DNA from 4 places in the Streptomyces laurentii genome. Region 3 is predicted to be linked to each of the others. Evidence: riboswitches for the same ligand, from Rfam matches in the RefSeq annotation. Region 3 holds a riboswitch; each other region holds the start of a gene.
The links. Region 3 has a riboswitch for cobalamin ahead of ABZ693_RS00520 (ribonucleoside-diphosphate reductase subunit alpha). Riboswitches for the same ligand answer to the same signal wherever they lie in the genome.

Region 1 (5,319 bases), on a different contig from region 3:
ACCCGGTCGAGGTAGGTGGTGTAGCCGACGAGGTCGTCGGCGTGCACGAGCGCGCCGCGCGACTCGGGGGTGAGCCAGGGGGCGCCCGCCGGACCGGTGCCGACCACGACGACCTCGCCCCGGTCCCGTACCGGCGGCTGCTCGTCGATCCGTGAGGGCAGCACGGCGACGGAGAAGTACGGGACGGACGCCGGGTCGACGTCCGCGAGGCGCTCGGTGCGCTCGCCCGCCATGAACGCCCGTTCCACGTACCGGGCGTCGTCGAGCCGCCCGGCCCGCTCCAGGGCGCGGCGCACGGTGGGGAAGGTGCGGCCGAGCTTCATCACGACGGCCGAGTCGGCGCCCGCGAGGCGCGCGGTCAGCTCGTCCTCCGACAGGGTGCCGGGGATGATCGTCAGGGTCTCCTCGGCCTCGCACAGCGGCTCGCCGAGCCGGGCGGCGGCGGCGCTCACGGAGGTGACGCCGGGGATGACCGTGGTGTCGTAACGGTCCGCGAGCCGCTTGTGCATGTGCTGGTACGAGCCGTAGAACAGCGGGTCGCCCTCGGCGAGGACGGCGACCGTGCGGCCGGCGTCGAGGTGCGCGGCGAGGCGGGCCGCGGCCTCCTCGTAGAAGTCGTCGAGCGCGCCGCGGTAGCCGCCGGGGTGGTCGGTGGTCTCCACGGTGAGCGGGTACATCAGCCGCTCCTCGACGTGGTCGGGGCGCAGGTGCGGGGCGGCGATGGAACGGGCGATGGAACGGCCGTGCCGGGCCGAGTGGTACGCGACCACGTCGGCCTCCGCGATGGCCTTCACCGCCGCGAGCGTCAGCAGGTCGGGGTCGCCGGGGCCGAGCCCGACCCCGTACAGCTTGCCGGGAGCGACGGGGTGCCGGGGAGCGCTCATGCCTGGATCTCCGCTTCGTGCGCGAGGGCGTTGAGGGCGGCGGCCGTCATGGCGCTGCCGCCGCGCCGGCCCCGTACCACCAGGTAGTCGAGGCCGAGTTCGTTGGCGGCGAGGGCGTCCTTGGACTCCGCGGCGCCGATGAAGCCGACCGGGATGCCGAGCACGGCGGCGGGCTTCCCGGCGCCGTTCGCGACCATCTCCAGGAGGTGGAAGAGGGCGGTGGGCGCGTTGCCGACGGCGACGACCGCCCCTTCCAGGCGGTCCCGCCACAGCTCCAGGGCGGCGGCGGAACGCGTGGTGCCGAGTTCGGCGGCGAGGGCGGGCACGGCCGGGTCGGACAGACCGCACAGCACCTCGTTGCCGGCGGGCAGCCGCTTGCGGGTGACCCCGCTGGCGACCATCTGCGCGTCGCACAGGATGGGCGCCCCGGCGCGCAGCGCGGCGCGCGCGGCGGCGACCACGCCGGGCGAGTAGGCGAGGTCACGGACGAGGTCGGTCATGCCGCAGGCGTGGATCATGCGGACGGCGACCGTGGCGAGGTCGTCGGGCAGGCCCGCGAGATCCGCCGCGGCCTCGGCCCGGATCGTGGCGAAGGAGCGGCGGTAGATCTCCGCGCCGTCCTTCTCGTACTCGAACATCGTGGTGTTCTCGCTCATCTCGTAGGGAGGGCGCGGGCCGTGGCGACCGCGTCGGGCAGGGAGGTACGGGGGGTGGGGGCGCCGTCCACCAGGTACGCGCCGTCCCCGGTGGCGAGGACGTCGACCCAGGTGCCGTGCGGGTGCCCGCAGCGCCGGGCGCAGCCGGCGACGTGCACGGGAAGGCCGTCGGGGGGTGCGGGAAGGAGCCGGCCGGCGTCCGTCCGTACGTCGGCCAGGGACTTGGCGCAGCCGGGCAGTCCGGTGCAGGCGGTGACCCCGGCGCCGGGGGCGTCGGGGCGGGTGATCAGGCCGTACGAGGCGAGGCGCGCGAGCCGGCCGGCCTGAGCCTCGGTCGCGGACCCGGACCCGGACCCGGCCGTACCGGACACGGCCGTCCCGGATCCGGCCGTACCGGACACGGCCTCGGTCCCGGACACGCCCCCCGCCTCGGTCACGACCACCACCCCGCGCCACGGCGTCAGCCGGACCTCCGCCGCGGGCGACAGCGCCCGCAGCCGGGCTGCGGTCAGCCGGCCGAGCGGGGCGAGGACGGACAGGGCGCGCGGGCCGAGCGGGCCGGGCGCGGGCGGGGTGCCGAGGGGGAGCGGAGGCGGTACGGGGACGGGCTGCCCGCCCGTACCGCTCAGGTCGACCGCCCCTTCCGCCCCGGCGGGCCCGGCCGGCAGTTCGCGGACCCGCCAGGCCCCGTTGCCCGCCGCCGACGCGGCGTCGAGGAAGGCGAGGGCGGCGGCGAGCGCGGCCTGGGGCGCGTCGGCGGCGGTGATCCGCCGCGCCTGTCCGCCGACCCGGAGCAGGGCGGAATCGCCGCCCGGTTCTGCGATCAAGGTCACATCGCCGCCGAGTCCGGCGACATCGCCGCGCCCGTCGTCCAGAACGAACAGGAACCGTCCCGAAAGGGACGCGGCACGGGGCTCCGCGCAGAGCAGTCCGTCCAGTTCACGGGCCCAGGTGTGCACGTCGGCGTGGCCGTGTCCGTCGAGTCCGGCGGCCGGCGAGGCGACGAGGTTGCGCACCCGCTCGTGGGTCGGCGAGGGGAGCAGCCCGCCGCGTCCGAGACGGTCGGCGAGGACGGCTCCGCAGCCGTCCGGCAGACCGCGCAGCTCGACGTTTCCACGCGAGGTGATGCTCACGGCACCGTCCCCCAGCGACTCGGAAACGGAAGCGAGCAACTCGACTTGATGTTCCGTCAACTGCCCTGCTGGCAAGCGGAGTCGGGCGAGGAAACCATCGGCGGCGGCGTGCAACCGGAGCGCCCCGGGGCACGCGTCGCCACGGTCCCGTATGAGAGGTTCGCCCCGTTCAGGCGAGGTGTCGGGAGTGGGCGGCATGGCGGCGAGCATACCGACGAGCGATGGTCCGGCGACCGGGGGTGACGGGCGGCCCTCTCCCGCCGGCGGACGGCACGTTCTAGGATGCAGACCGGCATGGGGTCCCAGGACCCCGGGGAGGAAGCCCGGTGAGATTCCGGCGCGGTCCCGCCACTGTGAGCCGGCCCCGAGCCTCGGGTGTCCGGTGAGTCAGGAACTCCCGCCGTCCAACGACCACCCGGGGCGCGGACACCCCGAGGAAGGGCCCGAGCCTCGCCATGCTCGTTCTGCTGTCGCACTCCGACACCGACCTGCTCAGCGCCCGTGCGGCGAACGCCGCCGCCTCCTCCTCGGCGACGGACGCGGACACCGGCGGGACCGCCCCGGTCCCGTACCGCTTCGCGAACCCGTCCCGCCTCCCGCTCGGTGACCTCCCCGCGCTCCTCGACGGCGCCGGCCTGGTCGTCGTCCGCCTCCTCGGCGGGCTCCGCTCCTGGCAGGAGGGCCTCGACGCGGTCCTCGCCACCGGAAAGCCGATGGTCGTGCTGAGCGGCGAACAGGCCCCGGACGCCCAGCTCATGGCGGCCTCCACGGTGCCGGTCGGCGTCGCCACCGAGGCCCACGCGTACCTGGCGCACGGCGGTCCGGCCAACCTCGCCCAGCTGGCCCGCTTCCTCTCCGACACGGTCCTGCTCACCGGCCACGGCTTCGAGGCCCCGGCACCGGCACCCTCCTGGGGCGCCCTCGACCGCACCCCGGCCGCACCCCGGGATCCGGCCGCCCCGGTCATCGCGGTGCTCTACTACCGCGCCCACCACATGAGCGGCAACACCGCCTTCGTCGGCGCCCTCTGCGACGCCATCGAGGACGCGGGCGGCCGGCCGAAGCCGCTGTACGTGGCCTCGCTGCGGGCCCCCGAACCCGAACTCCTCGCCGCGCTCGGCGACGCCGACGCGATCGTCACCACCGTCCTCGCCGCGGGCGGCACCCGGCCCGCCGAAGCGCAGGCCGGCGGGGACGAGGAGGCGTGGGACGCGGGCGCGCTCGCCGCGCTCGACGTGCCCATCCTCCAGGCGCTCTGCCTGACCGGCTCCCGGGCGGCCTGGGAGGAGAACGACGAGGGCCTGTCGCCGCTGGACTCCGCGAGCCAGATCGCCGTCCCGGAGTTCGACGGCCGCCTGATCACCGTCCCGTTCTCGTTCAAGGAGATCGACGAGGACGGTCTGCCCGCGTACGTGGCGGACGCCGAACGCGCCGCCCGGGTCGCGGGCATCGCCCTCCGGCACGCCCGGCTGCGGCACATCCCGAACGCGCGCAAGAAGGTGGCCCTGGTCCTCTCCGCGTACCCGACCAAGCACTCCCGGATCGGCAACGCGGTCGGCCTCGACACCCCCGCCTCCGCCGTCGCGCTGCTGCGCCGGCTGATCGCCGAGGGGTACGACTTCGGGCCGGCCGAGGACATCCCGGGGCTGGTCTCCGGCGACGGCGACGAGCTGATCCGCGCGCTGATCGACGCGGGCGGCCACGACCAGGACTGGCTGACGGAGGAGCAGCTGGCCGCGAACCCGGTGCGGATCCCGGCCGCCGACTACCGCCGCTGGTACGCGGCGCTGCCGGCCGAACTGCGTGCCGGGGTGGAGGAGCACTGGGGCCCGGCGCCGGGCGAGATGTTCCTGGACCGCTCCCGCAACCCCGAGGGCGACATCGTGCTCGCCGCGCTGCGGCGCGGCAATCTGCTCATCCTCATCCAGCCGCCGCGCGGCTTCGGCGAGAACCCGATCGCGATCTACCACGACCCCGATCTGCCGCCCTCGCACCACTACCTCGCCGCCTACCGCTGGATCGCGGCGCGCGCCGACGACCACGGCTTCGGCGCCGACGCGATGATCCACCTCGGCAAGCACGGCAACCTGGAGTGGCTGCCCGGCAAGAACGCCGGCCTGTCCGCCGCCTGCGGTCCGGACGCGGCGCTCGGCGACCTGCCGCTGGTGTACCCGTTCCTGGTCAACGACCCGGGCGAGGGCACCCAGGCCAAGCGCCGCGCACACGCCACCCTCGTCGACCACCTCGTGCCGCCGATGGCCCGCGCCGACAGCTACGGCGACATCGCCCGCCTGGAGCAACTCCTCGACGAGTACGCCCAGATCAGCAGCATGGACCCGGCGAAGCTGCCCGCGATCCGCGCCCAGATCTGGACGCTGATCCAGGCCGCGAAGCTCGACCACGACCTGGGTCTCGCCGACCGCCCGGACGACGACGGCTTCGACGACTTCCTGCTGCACGTCGACGGCTGGCTGTGCGAGGTCAAGGACGCGCAGATCCGTGACGGCCTGCACGTCCTCGGCGGCGCGCCGACCGGGCCCGAGCGGGTCAACCTCGTCCTCTCCATCCTGCGCGCCCGCCAGATCTGGGGCGGTACGCAGGCGCTGCCCGGGCTGCGCGAGGCGCTCGGCCTGGACGAGTCGGCCA
Region 2 (5,319 bases), on a different contig from region 3:
GTGGTCGCAGTACATCGCCGCGAGGTTGAGGTCGTGCAGGGCCATGACGCAGGTGAGGCGGAGGCCCGAGACCAGGGTCATGAGGTCGAGCTGGTGCTGGATGTCGAGGTGGTTCGTCGGTTCGTCCAGGAGGAGTTCGCGCGGTTCCTGGGCGAGGGCGCGGGCGATCTGGACGCGCTGGCGTTCGCCGCCGGAGAGGGTGCGCCAGGTGCGGTGGGCCCGGTCGGCCAGTCCGGTGCGGACGAGGGCGGACCGTACGGCCTCCTCGTCCGCGGCCGTCGTCGGCGACCATGCCCGGCGGTGCGGGATGCGGCCGAGGCGTACGGCGTCGGCCACCGTCAGATCGACCTGGGTGCCGGCGTGCTGCTCGACGACGGCGACGCGCCGGGCGAGCGCGCGGCGCGGTACGGAGCCCAGCGGGTCGCCGTCCAGGGTCACCACCCCGGCGTCCGGCGCGAGGACGCCGGAGAGGACGCGCAGGAGGGTGGACTTCCCCGAACCGTTCGGGCCCAGCAGACCGGTGAGCGTGCCGGGGCGCGGTGCGAGCGTCACGCCGTCCAGGACGAGCGCGCCGCCCGCCGTACGGGAGACGTGTGCGGCGCGGAGCCCCGTACCGCCGTCGGGTACGGGCGGTGTGCCGGTCATCGCGTCCTCCTCGTGCGGTACAGGACGAGGACGAACGCGGGGACACCGATGAGCGATGTCACCACGCCGACCGGCACTTCCTGCGGGTCGAGGACCGTACGGGCCAGGGTGTCGGTCCAGACGAGGAAGACCGCCCCGGCCAGGGCGGTCAGCGGCAGCAGCCGGGCGTGCCCCGGGCCGACGAGGGCACGGACCGCGTGCGGCAGGACCAGGCCGACGAAGCCGATCGCGCCGGCGGCCGAGACCAGGACCGCGGTCAGCAGGGCGGTGACCGAGAGGAGGACCAGCCGGGTCCGCGCCACCGGCACGCCGAGCGCCGCCGCCGCGTCCTCGCCGAACGCGAAGGCGTCCAGGGTCCGGGCGTGTCCGCCGCAGACCAGCAGCGCGCCGGCGAGGACGGCCGCGCACACCCCGACGTCGGACCAGTCGGCGCCGCTGAGCGAGCCGAGCAGCCAGAACAGGACGCCCCGGGTGGTCTCGGCGTCGGCGGCGGTCATCACCACGAACGAGGTCAGCGCGGAGAAGAGCTGCATCGCCGCGACCCCCGCCAGGACGACACGGTCTGTCGAACCCCCCAGCGTGTGACTGAGCAGCAGGACCAGGGCGAAGGAACAGAGCGCGCCCAGGAAGGCGCCTCCGGTGACGGAGACCAGACCCCCGCCCACGCCGAGGACCACGACCGCGACCGCGCCGGCCGATGCGCCCGAGGACACCCCGAGGACGAACGGGTCGGCCAGCGGATTGCGCAGCAGCGACTGCATCACCGCGCCGCACACCGCCAGCCCGGCACCGCACACGGCCGCGAGGAGGGTACGGGGCAGCCGCAGCTCCCAGACGATGCCGTCCCGGATCGGGCTCAGGCCGGACGGGCTTCCGCCCAGATGGGAGGCGACCACGGACCAGGCGTCCGGGACGCGGATGTCGGCCGGGCCGATCGTGAGGGCGAGGGCGACCGAGGCGCACAGGAGGAGGACCCCGGCGGCCCCGGCGAGCGGGGGAAGCGCCCGGGACGTACGGGGGGCACGGGGCGTACGGGGGGCACGGGGCGTACGGAGGGTACGGGGTGTGGCGGGGCTCGCCTCGGCCGCCGTGTCCGGGCCGGTCCGGGTCACTTCGCGAGCCCGTACGTCCGCAGCGCCGCGGCCACCTTCTCGATGCCCTCGACGGTGCGGATCGTGGGGTTCATGGCCTGGCCGCTGAGGATCACGTACCGCTTCTTCCGTACCGCCGTCATGTTCCGGGTGACGGGATGCGACTCCAGGAACTCGATCTTCTTCGCGGCGCTCTCGGCCGACTGCGCCTTGCGGGTCAGATCGGCGATCACCAGCACGTCGGGGTCGCGGTCGGCGACGGTCTCCCAGTTGATCTGCGGCCACTCCTCCTTGGTGTCGTCGAAGACGTTCTTCACCCCGAGCGTCCCGCTGACGATCCCCGGCGCGCCGCAGCAGCCGGCCATGTACGGCCCCTGGGAGTCGGAGAACCAGTACAGGACGGACGCGTCGCCGAAGTCGGCGCCGGCCTTGGCCTCGTCGACCCGGGCGCGGAGTTCCCCGACGAGCTTCTCGCCGCGCTCCGGGACGTCGAACACCCGGGCCAGGTCGCGGATCTCGCCGTACACCGTGTCCATGGTCAGCGGCCGGGTGCGGATGCCGTCGCCGTCGCCGCTGTTGTCCTTGCCGACGCAGTCGGTGGGGGAGAGGTACGTGGGCACGCCGAGCCGCGCGAACCGCTCCCGGGGCGCCACACCGCCCTTGCCCAGGGTGTAGAGGAAGGAGGCGCTGACGAAGTCGGGTTCGGCGTCGAGGACCTTCTCGAACGACGGGTAGCGGTCGGCGAGCCGGGGAACCTTCGCGTTCGCCTTCTCCAGCCCCTTGAGGACCGGGTCCGTCCAGGTGGCGGTGCCCACCATGCGGTCGGCGAGCCCGAGCGAGAGCAGGATCTCGGCCGACCCCTGGTCGAGGGCGACGGCCCGGCTGGGTGCGCGCTCGATCTGCACGCGCTGCCCGCAGTCGTCGAGACGGACGGGGTATCCGGCGGCCGTCTCCTTCGTCTCGGCGGAAGCGGCCGGGCCTCCGCCGGTGCCGCAGCCGGCCACGAGAACGGCACCGGCCACGAGCAGGGCGGCGGAACGGACGGGGTGTGCGAGGGGCACGGAAGGAGTCCTCTGCGTCACGGCTCATGCGCGGAGCCTGTCGTACGGTGCTCCCCGGGCGGCGGCGGGTGCCGCCACTCGGGCCGCCAGCAGGTTTTCGGACTCGGGGTCGTCCGGACGGAGCGCCTTCCCAGGCCCCATGGGGCCCAGTGGCCGATGCTCCGCCCGTCACCCTCACCGCTGCGCGTCAGTTCCGGATTCCCACCGGATTCCCTGACCCGTGCACATACCGTGTCGATACGTACAGAGGTGCGACTGGCCCGGGCAAGTTACCACAGGCGGATCTTGGCCCGGCCGGCCGGCCGGAGCGAGGCCCGTCCGCCCCTCCCTCCAGCCCGCCGTCACCCGCCATCGTCCAGGCCGAAGCTTTACCTCGGGCCTTCTGGGAATCCCGGGTGAATGGTTATTCACTTGATACGGTGAATCATTATTCACCTCGCATCCCGTCCTGCCTCTGGAGTGCCCTGTGGCCCCGATAGCCGTCCCGCCGGACCCAGCCGCCACCCCCGACGGGCCCACGGGCCGGCCCGGAGTGCGGGAGCGGGCCACGGTCCCGGTACTGGCCTTCGGCGGCATCCTCATGGCCGTCATGCAGACGGTCGTCGTTCCGCTGCTGCCCGATCTGCCCCGGCTGACCGGCGCCTCGGCGGGCGCCGTCTCCTGGATGGTGACCGCCACGCTGCTGGCCGGCGCCGTGCTCACCCCGGTGCTCGGACGCGCCGGCGACATGTACGGAAAGAGGCGCGTCCTGCTGGCCGCGCTCGGGCTGATGACCCTGGGCTCGGTGCTCTGCGCGCTCTCGTCCGACATCGGCGTACTCATCGCGGCCCGCGCGCTGCAGGGCGCCGCGGCCGCCGTCGTCCCGTTGTCGATCAGCATCCTGCGCGACGAACTGCCGCCCGAGCGGACCGGATCCGCGGTCGCGCTCATGAGCTCCACCGTCGGCATCGGCGCGGCGCTCGGCCTGCCGCTCGCCGCGCTCGTCATCCAGTACGCCAGCTGGCACACCATGTTCTGGGCGACCAGCGGCCTCGGCGCGGCCGGCTTCCTGCTCGCCTGGTGGGCGGTCCGCGAGTCGCCCGTCCGCGCCCCCGGCCGCTTCGACGTCGTCGGCGCGCTGGGCCTGGCCGCCGGACTGGTCACCCTGCTCCTCGGCGTATCGCAAGGCGGTCAGTGGGGGTGGGGAAGCCCGCGCGTCATCGGCCTGTTCGTGGCCTGCGTGGTGATCCTGGGACTGTGGTGCGTCCAGCAGCTGCGCGTCGAGCGGCCCCTGGTCGACCTGCGCCTGGCGGCCCGCCCGCGCGTCGCGCTGCCCCACGTCGCCGCGCTGCTGGTCGGCTTCGGCTTCTACGCCAACTCCCTGGTGACGGCCCAGCTCGTCCAGGCGCCCGAGGCCACCGGCTACGGGCTCGGCCTGTCCATCGTCGGCAGCGGCCTGTGCCTGCTGCCCGGCGGCCTGACCATGCTGCTGTTCTCCCCGCTGTCGGCCCGTATCTCGGCGTCCCGCGGCCCGCGCGTCACCCTCGCCCTGGGCGCCGCCGTCCTCGCCGTCGGCTACGCCGTGCGCATCGCGGACAGCCGCGACCTGTGGATGGTCATCGTGGGCGCGTCGATCGTCGCCACCGGTACCTCCCTCGCCTACTCGGCGCTGCCCACCCTGATCCTGGGCGCCGTGCCGGCCGGGCAGACCGCGTCCGCGAACGGCGTCAACGTCCTGATGCGCACCATCGGCCAGGCCGTGTGCAGCGCCGCCGTCGCCGCGATCCTGGTCCACCACACGAGCCCCGTCGGCGGCATCCCGCTGCCCACGCTCCACGGCTATCTGCTGGCGTTCGCGATGGCGGGTACGGTCGCCCTGGTGGCCTGTGCCGCCGCCCTCGCCATCCCCAGGGACCGCGCCCCCGGCGGCGGCCTCCGGACCCGGACCCGGACCCGGACCCGGACCCGGACCCGGGCCCGCGGCCGTGCGGACGCGGCCGTACGCGACGAGGCGCTGGAAGGAGCATGACCCTCATGACCACCCGATCCGCCACCGCCCGCGCGGGCAAGGCCGGGGAGCCGGGGTCCGGCGACGCCGGGCCGCCCCGCGGCCCCGCCCGCCGGGACGCCGAGGCGACGAAGGCCGCGATCCTCCGGGCCGTCCGCCACCTCCTCGCCCGGCACGCGCAGGCGGACATCACGCTCAAGGCGGTCGCGGACCGGGCCGGGGTCAGCGCGCCCCTGATCCTCAAGTACTTCGGCAACAAGGACACGCTCTTCGCCCAGGTCATGTCCTTCGAGGAGGACGCCGCGGCGCTGCTGGACGCCCCGCTCGCGGACCTCGGCCGGCACATGGTCCGCCACGTCCTGGTGAGCCAGACCGAGCAGGGCGCCGACCCCGTCCTGCGGATCGTGTTCGCGCCGCTGCACGGCGAACAGGGCGACATCCTGCGCACCAACTTCCGTACGCAGGTCGTGGACCGCCTCGCCGGCCGGCTGGGCGGCCCGGACGCGGGCCTGCGCGCGGAGCTCGCGGTGGGCGC
Region 3 (5,319 bases):
AGCGCGCGCGTCTCGGCCGGCACCCAGGCGAAGTCCTGCACCGAGCCCGACGACTCGCGCAGCGCCTCCCGGGTCTCGGCGTCCCACACGCCCAGCCGCTTCAGCTCGTCCACCAGGTACGCGTTGACCTGGAGGAACTCGCCGGACAGGGTCTCGCGCTTGAACAGGTTGGAGACCTGCGGCTCGATGCACTCGTAGACACCGGCGATCGAGGCGATCGTCGCGGTCGGCGCGATGGCGAGCAGCAGGCTGTTGCGCATGCCGACGGCGGCGATCCGGGCGCGCAGCGCGGCCCAGCGCTCCGGCCAGGTCAGCTCCACGTCGTAGTGGTCCGGGTGCAGGACACCGCGGGCCGTACGGGTGCGGTCCCAGGCCGGCAGCGGGCCGTGGCGCTCGGCGAGGTCGGCGGACGCCTCGTACGCGGCGAGCATGATCCGCTCGGCGATCCGGGTGGAAAGCGCCCGCGCCTCGGCCGAGTCGAACGGCAGCCGCAGCCGGAAGAACACGTCCTGGAGGCCCATGGCGCCCAGACCCACCGGCCGCCAGGTCGCGTTGGAGCGGCCGGCCTGCTCGGTCGGGTAGAAGTTGATGTCGACGACCCGGTCGAGGAAGGTGACGGCGGTACGGACGGTCGCGTCGAGCCGCTCCCAGTCCAGCTCGCCGGCCTCGGTGTCGACGAAGGCGCCCAGGTTGACCGAGCCGAGGTTGCACACCGCGGTCTCGCCGTCGTCCGTGACCTCGATGATCTCGGTGCAGAGGTTCGAGGAGTGGACGACCGCGCCGGGCTCGGCGGTCTGGTTCGCGGTCCGGTTGGCGGCGTCCTTGAACGTCATCCAGCCGTTGCCGGTCTGCGCGAGGGTGCGCATCATCCGGCCGTACAGCTCGCGGGCCGGCAGCGTCTTGCGGGCCAGGCCCGCCGCCTCGGCCGCGCGGTAGGCGGCGTCGAACTCCGCGCCGTACAGGTCGACCAGCTCGGGCACGTCGGCCGGCGAGAACAGCGACCAGTCGGCGTCCGCGTTCACCCGGCGCATGAACTCGTCCGGGATCCAGTGCGCCAGGTTCAGGTTGTGGGTGCGCCGGGCGTCCTCGCCCGTGTTGTCGCGCAGCTCCAGGAACTCCTCGACGTCCGCGTGCCAGGTCTCCAGGTAGACGGCGGCGGCGCCCTTGCGCCGGCCGCCCTGGTTCACCGCGGCGACCGAGGCGTCCAGCGTCTTCAGGAACGGGACGATGCCGTTGGAGTGCCCGTTGGTGCCGCGGATCAGCGAACCGCGGGCGCGGATCCGGGAGTACGCGAGGCCGATGCCGCCCGCGTGCTTCGACAGGCGCGCCACCTGGTGGTAGCGGTCGTAGATGGAGTCCAGCTCGTCCTTCGGGGAGTCGAGGAGGTAGCAGGACGACATCTGCGGGTGGCGGGTGCCGGAGTTGAAGAGGGTGGGGGAGGACGGCAGGTAGTCGAGCCGGCTCATCAGCCCGTACAGCGCCGCGACCTCGTCCAGGGCGCGCACGCTGTCGTCCTCGGCGAGACCGGCGGCGACGCGCAGCATGAAGTGCTGCGGCGTCTCGACGACCTTGCGGGTGATCGGGTGGCGCAGCAGATAGCGGGAGTAGAGGGTGCGCAGGCCGAAGTAGCCGAAGCGGTCGTCGGCGGCCGCGTCGATGGTCAGGTCCAGCCGGGCCGCGTGCCGGGTGACGAACGCGGCGGTGCGGTCGGCGATCAGGCCCTCGCGGTGACCGGTGGCGACGGAGGCGGAGAAGGAGACCGCGCCCTGCCCGGCCGCCTCCTCGGCGATGGTCAGGGTGAGCAGCCGGGCGGCGAGCCGGGAGTACGCCGGGTCCTCGGCGATCAGCCCCGCGGCCGCCTCGGTCGCGAGCTCGCGCAGCTCCGCCGTGTCCGAGCCGGGATGCCGGCCGCGCAGCGCGGCGGCGGCGACCCGGCCGGGGTCGGTGTCGGGGAGGTCGGCGGTGAGATCGGTCAGGATCCGCAGCAGCGCGGTTCCCGGGCCGTCGGTCTCGGCCGCCTGGTCCGCGGATGATGGGGCCGAAGCCGGATCTGCGGGCGCGATGGTCACTGGGGGGCTCTCCCTCGCTCGGCTCGGGGCCACGGCGGGGGAACGGGGACGTGCGGGGGCCGGGAGGATACGCACGGCGCGCCGCGTCCACCGGCCCACTCCGCGAGGCCCGGACGTCTGTGGCACCCGGAACGGACGGACCGGGCGCGCTGTCGGCAGGTCCTCGGACTTTCCTTCCTGCATAAGCGCACGAAGTACACCGTTGCGGGACAGTTCCGGACTTCCACCGGATTCCCCTGCGACGACAGCGAGATGAGCATACATGTGGGGGGCACCGCTCATGGCACCCCCCACATGTTGTGTGTCGGGCGCTTCCGTCCCTTGTGTCCTACGGCGTGTTCCCGAGCTCCAGGGCGTAGGCGAGCAGCGTGAAGTCCACCCCCGGGAGGGGCTGCCAGTCGCGTTCCGGGGCGCGGACGAAGCCCACGCGCGCGTAGATCCGGTGCGCCCCGGCCATCGACTGCTGGGTGGACAGGACGATCCGCGCGCAGCCCGGGACGGCCCGCGCGCGCTCGACGCACGCCCGTACGAGCGCCTCGCCGACGCCCCGGCCGCGGCCCTCGTGGCCGACGGCCAGCATCCGGAACTCGGCCTCGTCCGGGCCGGCTATGTCCGCCCACTTCCCGTCGCCGGTGGTGAAGGTCACCCCGCCGAGGACCGTCCCCGCCTCGTCGGCCGCGACGAGCACCTCCGCGTCGGCGGCGCGCCCGGCCACGTCGCGCAGCAGGTGCGCGTACTCGTCGTCCTCGCCGAACGCGAGGAAACCGTCGTCGCGGTAGGCCCGTACGGTGATCTCGCCGAGTGTCTCGTAGTCGTCGGGTCGTGCGGTCCTGATCGTGAAGTCCATGCGGCGCATTCTGCCGAGGATCAGCCGCCCACGCCCACGCTGTTGTCGGGCGCTCCGTCGCCCACGGGCGGCAGGTCGCCGCGCTCGACGGGCTGCCGGCCGCCGGCCGGCTTCTCGGGCAGGACGCCGTCCAGTTCGCGGTCGTCGGCGCGGTGCGCGTGCTCGGCGGCGGCGCGCAGCAGGTCCTTGCGGACGGTGGGCGGGGCGCCGACCTCGATGCGTACGCCGCCCTCGGCGCGGATGTACGTGTGCCGTTCGGCGGAGACGCGGTACCAGCCGGGCTTCTCCGCCGTACAGCGGTCGCCCCGCGAGGTGGCGGCGCACTCCTTGTCGCCGAAGGTGCCGCGTTCGGCGGTGAGCGTGATCTGGGTGCCGTCCGGGGCGACGTACGTGGCCTGGAAGCCGTCGTCGCCGACGACCCCGGCCGACTGGCGGGCGAGGGTGAAGCCGTCGGCCTCGGTGACGTACACGTGCTTCGGGTCCACCTGCGCGTACCGGGCGCGCTCCTCCAGCTCGGCCCTCGGCGGCGCACCGGGCGTCGGGGTGCCGGTCGCCTGGCCGGCCGGGTCACCGGCGGTGGTGCCGGTCTCGGTGCCGCAGCCGGCGAGGGCCAGGCTCAGGGGCACGAGCAGCAGACAGCAGGCGGATATCGCACGGGAGTTCATCCACCCATCCTCGCCCGGGAAACGACGGGGCCGCCGGGGTTCCCCCGAAGGGAAGGCCCGGCGGCCCGTGGTACGTCAGGTCGGAGCGTACCGAGGTCGGAGCGTGCTCGGGTCGGAGCGGCGGAGGGTCAGTGCCCGGCGGCGCCGACCTTCGGCAGCTCGGTGACGACACCCTTGTCGCCCGCGTCCGCCGTGTAGTCCTCCGGCGAGGTCTCGTCGACCCCGTCGGGCGTCCCGACGGCGCGCAGCACGAGGGTGAGGACGACGGTGACGAGCACGTTGAGCACGAAGGCGGTGAGGCCGATGTAGCCGATCTCGCCGATGCCCGGGATCTCCGCGGACGAGCCGCCGAAGTGCTTCTGCGTGGGGCTCGCCACCCCGTACGCCGCGGCCGTGCCGTAGATCATGCCGACGCCCCAGCCGACGAGCAGCGCCCAGCGGTGGAACCAGCGGGTGAACAGACCGCCGACCAGGGCCGGGAAGGTCTGCAGGATCCAGATGCCGCCGAGCAGCTGGAAGTTGATGGCGACGGTCTTGTCCATGGTGAGGACGAAGACCAGGGCGCCGACCTTCACCAGGAGCGAGACCAGCTTGGAGACCTTGGTCTCCTGTTCCGGTGTCGCGTCCGGCTTGATGAAGTCCTTGTAGATGTTGCGGGTGAAGAGGTTGGCCGCGGCGATCGACATGATCGCGGCCGGGACCAGCGCGCCGATGCCGATCGCGGCGAAGGCCACGCCCGCGAACCAGGACGGGAACATGTCCTCGAAGAGCTGCGGGATGGCGAGCTGACCGTTGCTCACCTTCACCCCGGCGGCGATCGCCATGAAGCCGAGCAGCGCGAGCAGGCCCAGCATCAGCGAGTACAGCGGCAGGATGGTGGTGTTGCGGCGGATCACCTCGCGGCTCTTGGAGGAGAGCGTCGCGGTGATCGAGTGCGGGTACATGAACAGCGCGAGCGCCGAGCCGAGCGCCAGGGTGGCGTAGGTCCACTGGCCGGCCTCGCCGGGCGCGAGGGCGCCCTTCGGCTTGCCGGTGGCCGGGTTGACGGCGGAGAACGCCTCGCCGGACTTGGCGAAGATCTCGTCGAAGCCGCCCAGCTTGATCGGGATGTAGATGATCGCCACCGCGATGACGATGTAGATCAGGGTGTCCTTGACGAACGCGATCAGCGCGGGCGCCCGCAGGCCGGACGAGTAGGTGTACGCGGCCAGCACGCCGAAGGCGATGAGCAGCGGCAGGTCCTTGACGAACCAGTTGGTGTCCTCGCCGCCGCCGACGCCCATCACGTCCAGGACGGCCTGGATGCCGACGAGCTGGAGCGCGATGTACGGCATGGTGGCGAGGATGCCGGTGACGGCGACCGCCAGCGACAGGCCACGGGAACCGAACCGGCCGCGGACGAAGTCCGAGGTGGTGACGTAGCCGTGCTTGTGGGACACCGACCACAGGCGGGGCAGGAAGGTGAAGATCAGCGGGTAGACCAGGATGGTGTACGGCACGGCGAAGAAGCCGGACGCGCCCGCCGCGTAGATGGCCGCCGGGACGGCGACGAAGGTGTACGCGGTGTAGAGGTCGCCGCCGAGCAGGAACCAGGTGACCCAGGTGCCGAACGAGCGGCCGCCCAGGCCCCATTCGTCGAGGCTCTGCTCGTTCTCGGCCCGGCGCCACTTGGCCGCCAGGAAGCCCATGACCGTGACGGCCAGGAAGAAGAAGATGAAGACGCCGAGCGCGACGCCGT
Region 4 (5,319 bases), on a different contig from region 3:
ACGGTCCGCGAGGCCGGCAGGGACCGGCTGCGCGCCCCGGCCAGTGCCAGCACGACGACGACGGCGATCAGGGCGCCGGCGAAGGCGGCAGCCGGGAGCGCGCTGACCGCCGCGGCGCCGGAGACTCCGACGCCGAGGACGATCACGGTGACCGCGCCGACGGCGGCGCCGTTGGAGATCCCGAGCAGGTAGGGGTCGGCCAGGTCGTTCCCTGTCAGGGTCTGCAGCACCGCGCCGCAGACCGCGAGTCCCGCGCCTGTCGCGGCGGCTCCCAGGACCCGTGGCAGCCGTAGTTGCCAGATGATCTGGTCGTCCAGCAGCGTGACGTGGGAGTCGCCGAGGCCGAGCCGGCGCAGGACGACGTCGGCCACGATGCGCGGCGGCTCGTGGACCGATCCCACGGCGAGGCCGAGCAGGACGGTGACCAGCAGCAGGAACACGGCAACGGCCAGGGCCGCCGCCGCGCGGCGCGCTCCTGTGGGCCGTGCGGCGGGACGATCTGCCGCGGTCATGAACGCGGGTGCAGCTTGCCGAGGCCGGCCGAAACCCGGGCGGCACCGCCGGCGAGCAGCACGCCGGGCGTCGACTCGGAGAAGGGCACGACCACGAACGCACGGTTCCGGACGGCGCTGAGCTTGCTCAGTACCGGGTCGTGATCCAGGTAGTCGATCTTGGCCTGTGCGGTGTCCCAACTGGCGTCCGCAAGCACGATGGCGTCCGGGTCCGCCGCGGCCACCCGCTCCCAGCTCACGCTCTTCCAGCCGCCGGGCAAGGTGCCGAAGATGTTGTGGGCGCCGACGGCGTCAAGCACGAGCTGGGGGCCGCCATGGCCGGCGCCGACGAGCGGAGTCTTCGTGCCCGAGTCGTACCAGAGCACGTTCAGGCCCTTGCCCGCCGCCTTGGCCGCGAGTTCCGAGAGCTCCTGCTTCTGATCCTTCTGGATGGCGGCGGCTCGTGGTTCGACACCGAAGACCTTGGCGATATCGCCCAGTTCGTCCCAGACCGCCTGGAAGGACGCCGGCGGCACCTGCTTGCTGTCGGCGCAGCCGAACGGCGACAGATAGGACTCGACGCCCTGGGAGCTCAGATCCGCCCGTGTGCCCGCCACCTTGTCGGTGAACGCGCTGGAGTAGGAGGCGTAGAGGAAATCCGGACGCGCCGCGAGAAGCTTCTCCTTGGCCGGGTACTCCTTGGAAAGCACCGGGACGGCTTCGTAGGCCGCCTTCCATTTCGCCGGGACCGCGTCGTCGAGGTACGCCGTTCCGGCCATCCGGTTCTGCAGACCGAGAGCCAGGGCCACTTCGGTGGCGCCCTGGTTGAGGGTGACCAGCCGGCTCGGTGGTGCCGCCACGGTCGTGGTGACGCCACAACTGCTCACGCTCACCGGCGCTCGACGGCCGCTCCCGGCCGCCTCGGCGGGCTTGTCGGCCGCGGGCGCACCCGTACAGGCGCTGAGCGCCCCGACGAGCAGGAGTGCCGCAGCGGCAAGGCCGGAGCGCATGGGGCGCGCCGGGCGTATGGAACGTTCACTTCGAAACGGGCGCAAGGGACCCCCAGGCACGTGTTCTCCAACCCTCGTGGAACATGTCGCGCCGTGGCCGGTCTCCTGGCTTCCGCATCAACGCTTCACGACCGGCCTTCCCGGGGGCTCGTCTCCGATCCACCCAGTGGCCCTGACCGCTCCGGGAGCCGTCAGCGAGGGCCGCGGAACTCCGCAGCTACAGTGGCGAGGGCCGCACCGGCTTTCAACCGGTTTCCCGTACACCACGGCGGCGACAGGCTACCAAACCACCGGGAGTCCGGCCGTGAGGGGAAGAGTCCCGGCCCTCGGCATGGTTCCCGTGTCGGCCTCGGCCTGATTCGAGTGTGACGACCACTCCGCTGCGGGGCGCGGTACATCGAGCGTGGCACCACGGGTGACCAACGTGAAGCCTCCGGCGATTACGGATCTGATCTCGTGGTGAGACCTGTTCCGGCCAGGTGTTTCACGGCTGTTCTGATTCAGGTGCACCAGGACGGGGGTCAACAGTGCACGAGCTCCGTTCCGCAGTCGTGCTCGTCACGGGTGTCATGGCGTCCGGGAAGTCCACCGTGGCCCAACTGCTGGCCGAGCGACTGCCGGGCTCCGTGCACCTGCGCGGCGACGGCTTCCGGCAGATGATCGTGTCCGGTCGCTGCCGCTCGGCCTCACTCAAGACCAGCGGCTCCAGCCTGTTGTCACCCACAACCCACAACCCACAACAGACCGAAACCAAGCGCCGCCCGTCAGCCAGACCCCCGAATTGGTACGGAAATCGACTCATGTGGTGACGAACCAACTCCCAACCAGATCACTAGGACTGGCCCGAACCCTCCCTTACGGTGGGCGAGTTGATCGTCGCACCCTCGGGGAGGCGGCTTCCCCCTCCCAGCATCTGGGACGACGCCCATGCCCCGAGCCCACCGCCCCGGACCCCGCGGGCACCCCGCCGGGTCGGTCCGGACCCGGCGGCGAACCGGACCTGAGCCTGGTGCTGCATGTCGCCGACGAGATGCGGGAGCGCGGCTGGTACCTCCAGCCCCAGCTCTCCTTCGACGGTCTGCCGCCCAATCTGCACCTGACGCTCACTACGGCGACCGTCGACCGGGTCGGCGCGCTCCTCGCCGACCTCACCGGCTCCCTCGCCGCGGCGCGGGCTCTCGAACCGGTCGTGGTGGATCCGGGGCTGAGGGACCTGGCCGAGGGCCTCGACCCCGACACGCTCACCCCGGAAGAGGTGGCCGGGTTCCTGGCCTTCGCCGGCCTGGGCAGCGCTGACGGTCAAGGGCTGCCGTCGCGGATGGCACCGGTGCTGGCCTTGCTGGACGCGCTGCCACCACGTCTGAAGGAGCGGCTGCTGGCGGAGTTCATCGGGTCCCTGTTCCGCGTCTGAGGCGTCGGAGTCGTCGGACGCGCCGGGCGTCCCAGGGGCCGGCGCCGCCCGTCACCGGCCGATCGGGAGTTCCGCCGGGGGGATGGGCGGCCCGTACGCTCCCCTCCTCGGTGGTCATTTTCGGCCAAGGCCCGAAGGGGCCTGTCGATCTTGCTTCCCTCTCGGTACCCCGTCCGGTGATGCTGGGGCGCGGTGGACACCCCACCAGGCAGCGGGACTTCCGCCCACGGGGCTCGCGGACCTCCCGACGACGTGCCGTGCGCCGGACCGCCGGACCGGGCACGGACCAGAACGGTGACACCCATGCTCGAACTGCTCAAAGACCGCACGTACCTCCGCTACTGGCTGGCGGTCGTGGCGTCGTTCCTCGGGGACGCCATCACCAAGATCACCTTGATCTACGTGGTGGCGACCGGGACGTCGAACCCCGTCCTGTACGTGTCCCTCGTCGTCATCGCCCAGTTGCTGCCGTCCGGGGTGCTCGGCGCCTTCGTCGGCCCGCTGGCCGACCGGGTGCCGGCCCGGGTCCTGATGGTCGGCTCGGACCTGGTCCGGGCCGTCCTGGCGCTGCTGATGATCGCCGTCCGGGACTCGCCGCTGCCGCTGCTGGCGCTGATCCTGCTGAGCGGCATCGGCAAGGCGGTCTTCGAGACGGCGCGGATCAGCGCGGTGCCGCTGATCGTGCGGGGCCACAGCATCCCCACGGCGGTGGCGCTGTTCCAGTCGACCAACCACACCCTGAACCTGGTCGGCCCCGCCATGGGCGGTGTGCTGCTCGCCCTCGGCAGCGTCCCGGTGGTCTTCGTCCTCGACGCGGCGACCTTCGTGATCTCCGCGCTGCTGCTCTTCGGCATGGCCGTGCTGAAGGAGGTGCCCGTCCCGGCCGCGGCGGGCGTCGCGCGCGAGTCGTACGGGCGGTCGCTGCGCGTCGGGCTCGGCGGCGTGATGGCCGTGCCGTCGCTGCGCTTCCTCTCCGTCGTGCTCGTGCCGGTCATGCTGGCGCTGGGCCTGTTCAGCACCAACCTCAACACCCAGCTGCTGTCCGGATTCCGCCTCGGGGCGTTCGACTACGGCCTCGCGCAGGCGGCGTTCGGCGCCGGATCGGTCGTCGGGGCGCTGGCCGGGCCGCCGCTGGTACGGCGAGCCGGCAACCGGCGGCTGCTGATCGGGGCGATCGCGTTGTTCGCCGTGTCGCTGCTGCTCCTGGATCCCGCCGGGCGGCTGCGAGACGGACTGGGGGTGTCGGCGGTACTCGTGTGGTGTCTGGTGGCGGGCCTCGGCTCGGGGCTCTTCCAGGTGCCGGTGGCCAACACCCTGCTGAGCGATCTGCCCGCGGAACTGCGCGGCCGTGGCGTCGGCCTGCTCAACGCGCTCATGGTCAACTTCATGATCATCGGCGTGGTGCTCGGGGGCGTCGCCGCCGACCTGGCGGGCATAGGCCGGTCCATCGTCCTCACCGGCGCGGTGCTGTTGCCCGTCGCCCTGCTCCTCGCCGTCTCCCCGCTCGGCCGGACCCGCGCCACCGCCGAACCGGAAGCCGTCTCGTAAGCCGTACGCCTGCGAGGAGTCACGGCTCCCCGCTCGCCCGGCGCCCCGACGGGGTGGGCGAGAAACGTGTCGTGGAGAACGCCGGATCCGGATAGCCGAAGTCGGCGTCCTGACTGGTTCCGGCGGAATATGCCACGGCCACTGGAGTCGTCCCCGTCGCCGACAGTCGGGCTTTCCCTGGTAAAGCCGACCCCCGGCACCGGGAAATCCGTGAAGTACCCCTACACACCCCTATTCCCCGTGCTTCTTCGCACGCTCCGGCTCACAGAGGTCTTGGCCGGAATTCTCAACTCTCGGCGACTGGTGCGCCCGGCAGGTCGCGGAGGCCGCGCAGTGGTTTCACGAGCAGGAATCCGCCGGCGGCCACCAGTGCGGCCGTGACGCTCCACATCGCGGGGCGGGCGCCGAGGACGGAGGCGAGCGAGCCGCCCAGCAGAGCGCCGACCGGGATGGTGCTGTAGTTGAGGAAGAGGGTGGTCGCGGTGACGCGCCCCAGTAACTCGGGCGGGCAGTACGCCTGCCGGAAGCTGACGATGACGACGTTGCAGGCCACGACCCCGGCGAACAGCACGGCCGTGCCCAGCACGTAGAACACCAGCCTCGGCCCCGGGCCGGCGAGCGCGGCGAGCAGCCCGAACGGCGCGGCGGTGAACTGGAGGACCAGCAGCGTGCGCGCCGTGCCCAGACGCCGGGCGAGCCGGCCGGCCACGAGGCCGCCGAGCACCCCGCCGAGGCCGCCGCAGGAGACGAGCCAGCCGAGCGTGTCGGAACCGACGCCGACGGTCCGTACGAGGAAGACGATCTGGACGGCCTGGAGGCCCGCCATCGCCAGGTTGACGGCCGCGGCGAACGCGGTGAC

Region 1: it holds a riboswitch for cobalamin, as region 3 does, so the genes downstream of both, cobN (cobaltochelatase subunit CobN) here and ABZ693_RS00520 (ribonucleoside-diphosphate reductase subunit alpha) in region 3, are expected to answer to the same signal.
Region 2: it holds a riboswitch for cobalamin, as region 3 does, so the genes downstream of both, ABZ693_RS19675 (ABC transporter substrate-binding protein) here and ABZ693_RS00520 (ribonucleoside-diphosphate reductase subunit alpha) in region 3, are expected to answer to the same signal.
Region 4: it holds a riboswitch for cobalamin, as region 3 does, so the genes downstream of both, ABZ693_RS08820 (ABC transporter substrate-binding protein) here and ABZ693_RS00520 (ribonucleoside-diphosphate reductase subunit alpha) in region 3, are expected to answer to the same signal.

What each region holds. Positions count from the first base shown of each region.
Region 1 covers NZ_JBEYHT010000077.1:2,927-8,245, forward strand. Annotated here, with positions in the region: gene ABZ693_RS31930 (precorrin-2 C(20)-methyltransferase) at 1-884, opposite strand, end outside; gene ABZ693_RS31935 (precorrin-8X methylmutase) at 881-1,540, opposite strand; gene ABZ693_RS31940 (ferredoxin-like domain-containing protein) at 1,537-2,883, opposite strand; cobalamin riboswitch at 2,947-3,092, shown strand; gene cobN (cobaltochelatase subunit CobN) at 3,129-5,319, shown strand, end outside.
Region 2 covers NZ_JBEYHT010000030.1:21,624-26,942, forward strand. Annotated here, with positions in the region: gene ABZ693_RS19665 (ABC transporter ATP-binding protein) at 1-645, opposite strand, end outside; gene ABZ693_RS19670 (FecCD family ABC transporter permease) at 642-1,610, opposite strand; gene ABZ693_RS19675 (ABC transporter substrate-binding protein) at 1,754-2,797, opposite strand; cobalamin riboswitch at 2,869-3,072, opposite strand; gene ABZ693_RS19680 (MFS transporter) at 3,273-4,805, shown strand; gene ABZ693_RS19685 (TetR/AcrR family transcriptional regulator) at 4,811-5,319, shown strand, end outside.
Region 3 covers NZ_JBEYHT010000001.1:110,783-116,101, forward strand. Annotated here, with positions in the region: gene ABZ693_RS00520 (ribonucleoside-diphosphate reductase subunit alpha) at 1-2,069, opposite strand, end outside; adenosylcobalamin-variant (AdoCbl-variant) riboswitch at 2,219-2,317, opposite strand; gene ABZ693_RS00525 (GNAT family N-acetyltransferase) at 2,398-2,916, opposite strand; gene ABZ693_RS00530 (hypothetical protein) at 2,937-3,581, opposite strand; gene mctP (monocarboxylate uptake permease MctP) at 3,710-5,319, opposite strand, start outside.
Region 4 covers NZ_JBEYHT010000009.1:147,557-152,875, forward strand. Annotated here, with positions in the region: gene ABZ693_RS08815 (FecCD family ABC transporter permease) at 1-512, opposite strand, end outside; gene ABZ693_RS08820 (ABC transporter substrate-binding protein) at 509-1,501, opposite strand; cobalamin riboswitch at 1,581-1,784, opposite strand; partial or broken gene ABZ693_RS08825 (phosphotransferase) at 2,071-2,175, shown strand; partial or broken gene ABZ693_RS08830 (aspartate aminotransferase family protein) at 2,478-2,912, shown strand; gene ABZ693_RS08835 (MFS transporter) at 3,216-4,460, shown strand; gene ABZ693_RS08840 (MFS transporter) at 4,747-5,319, opposite strand, start outside.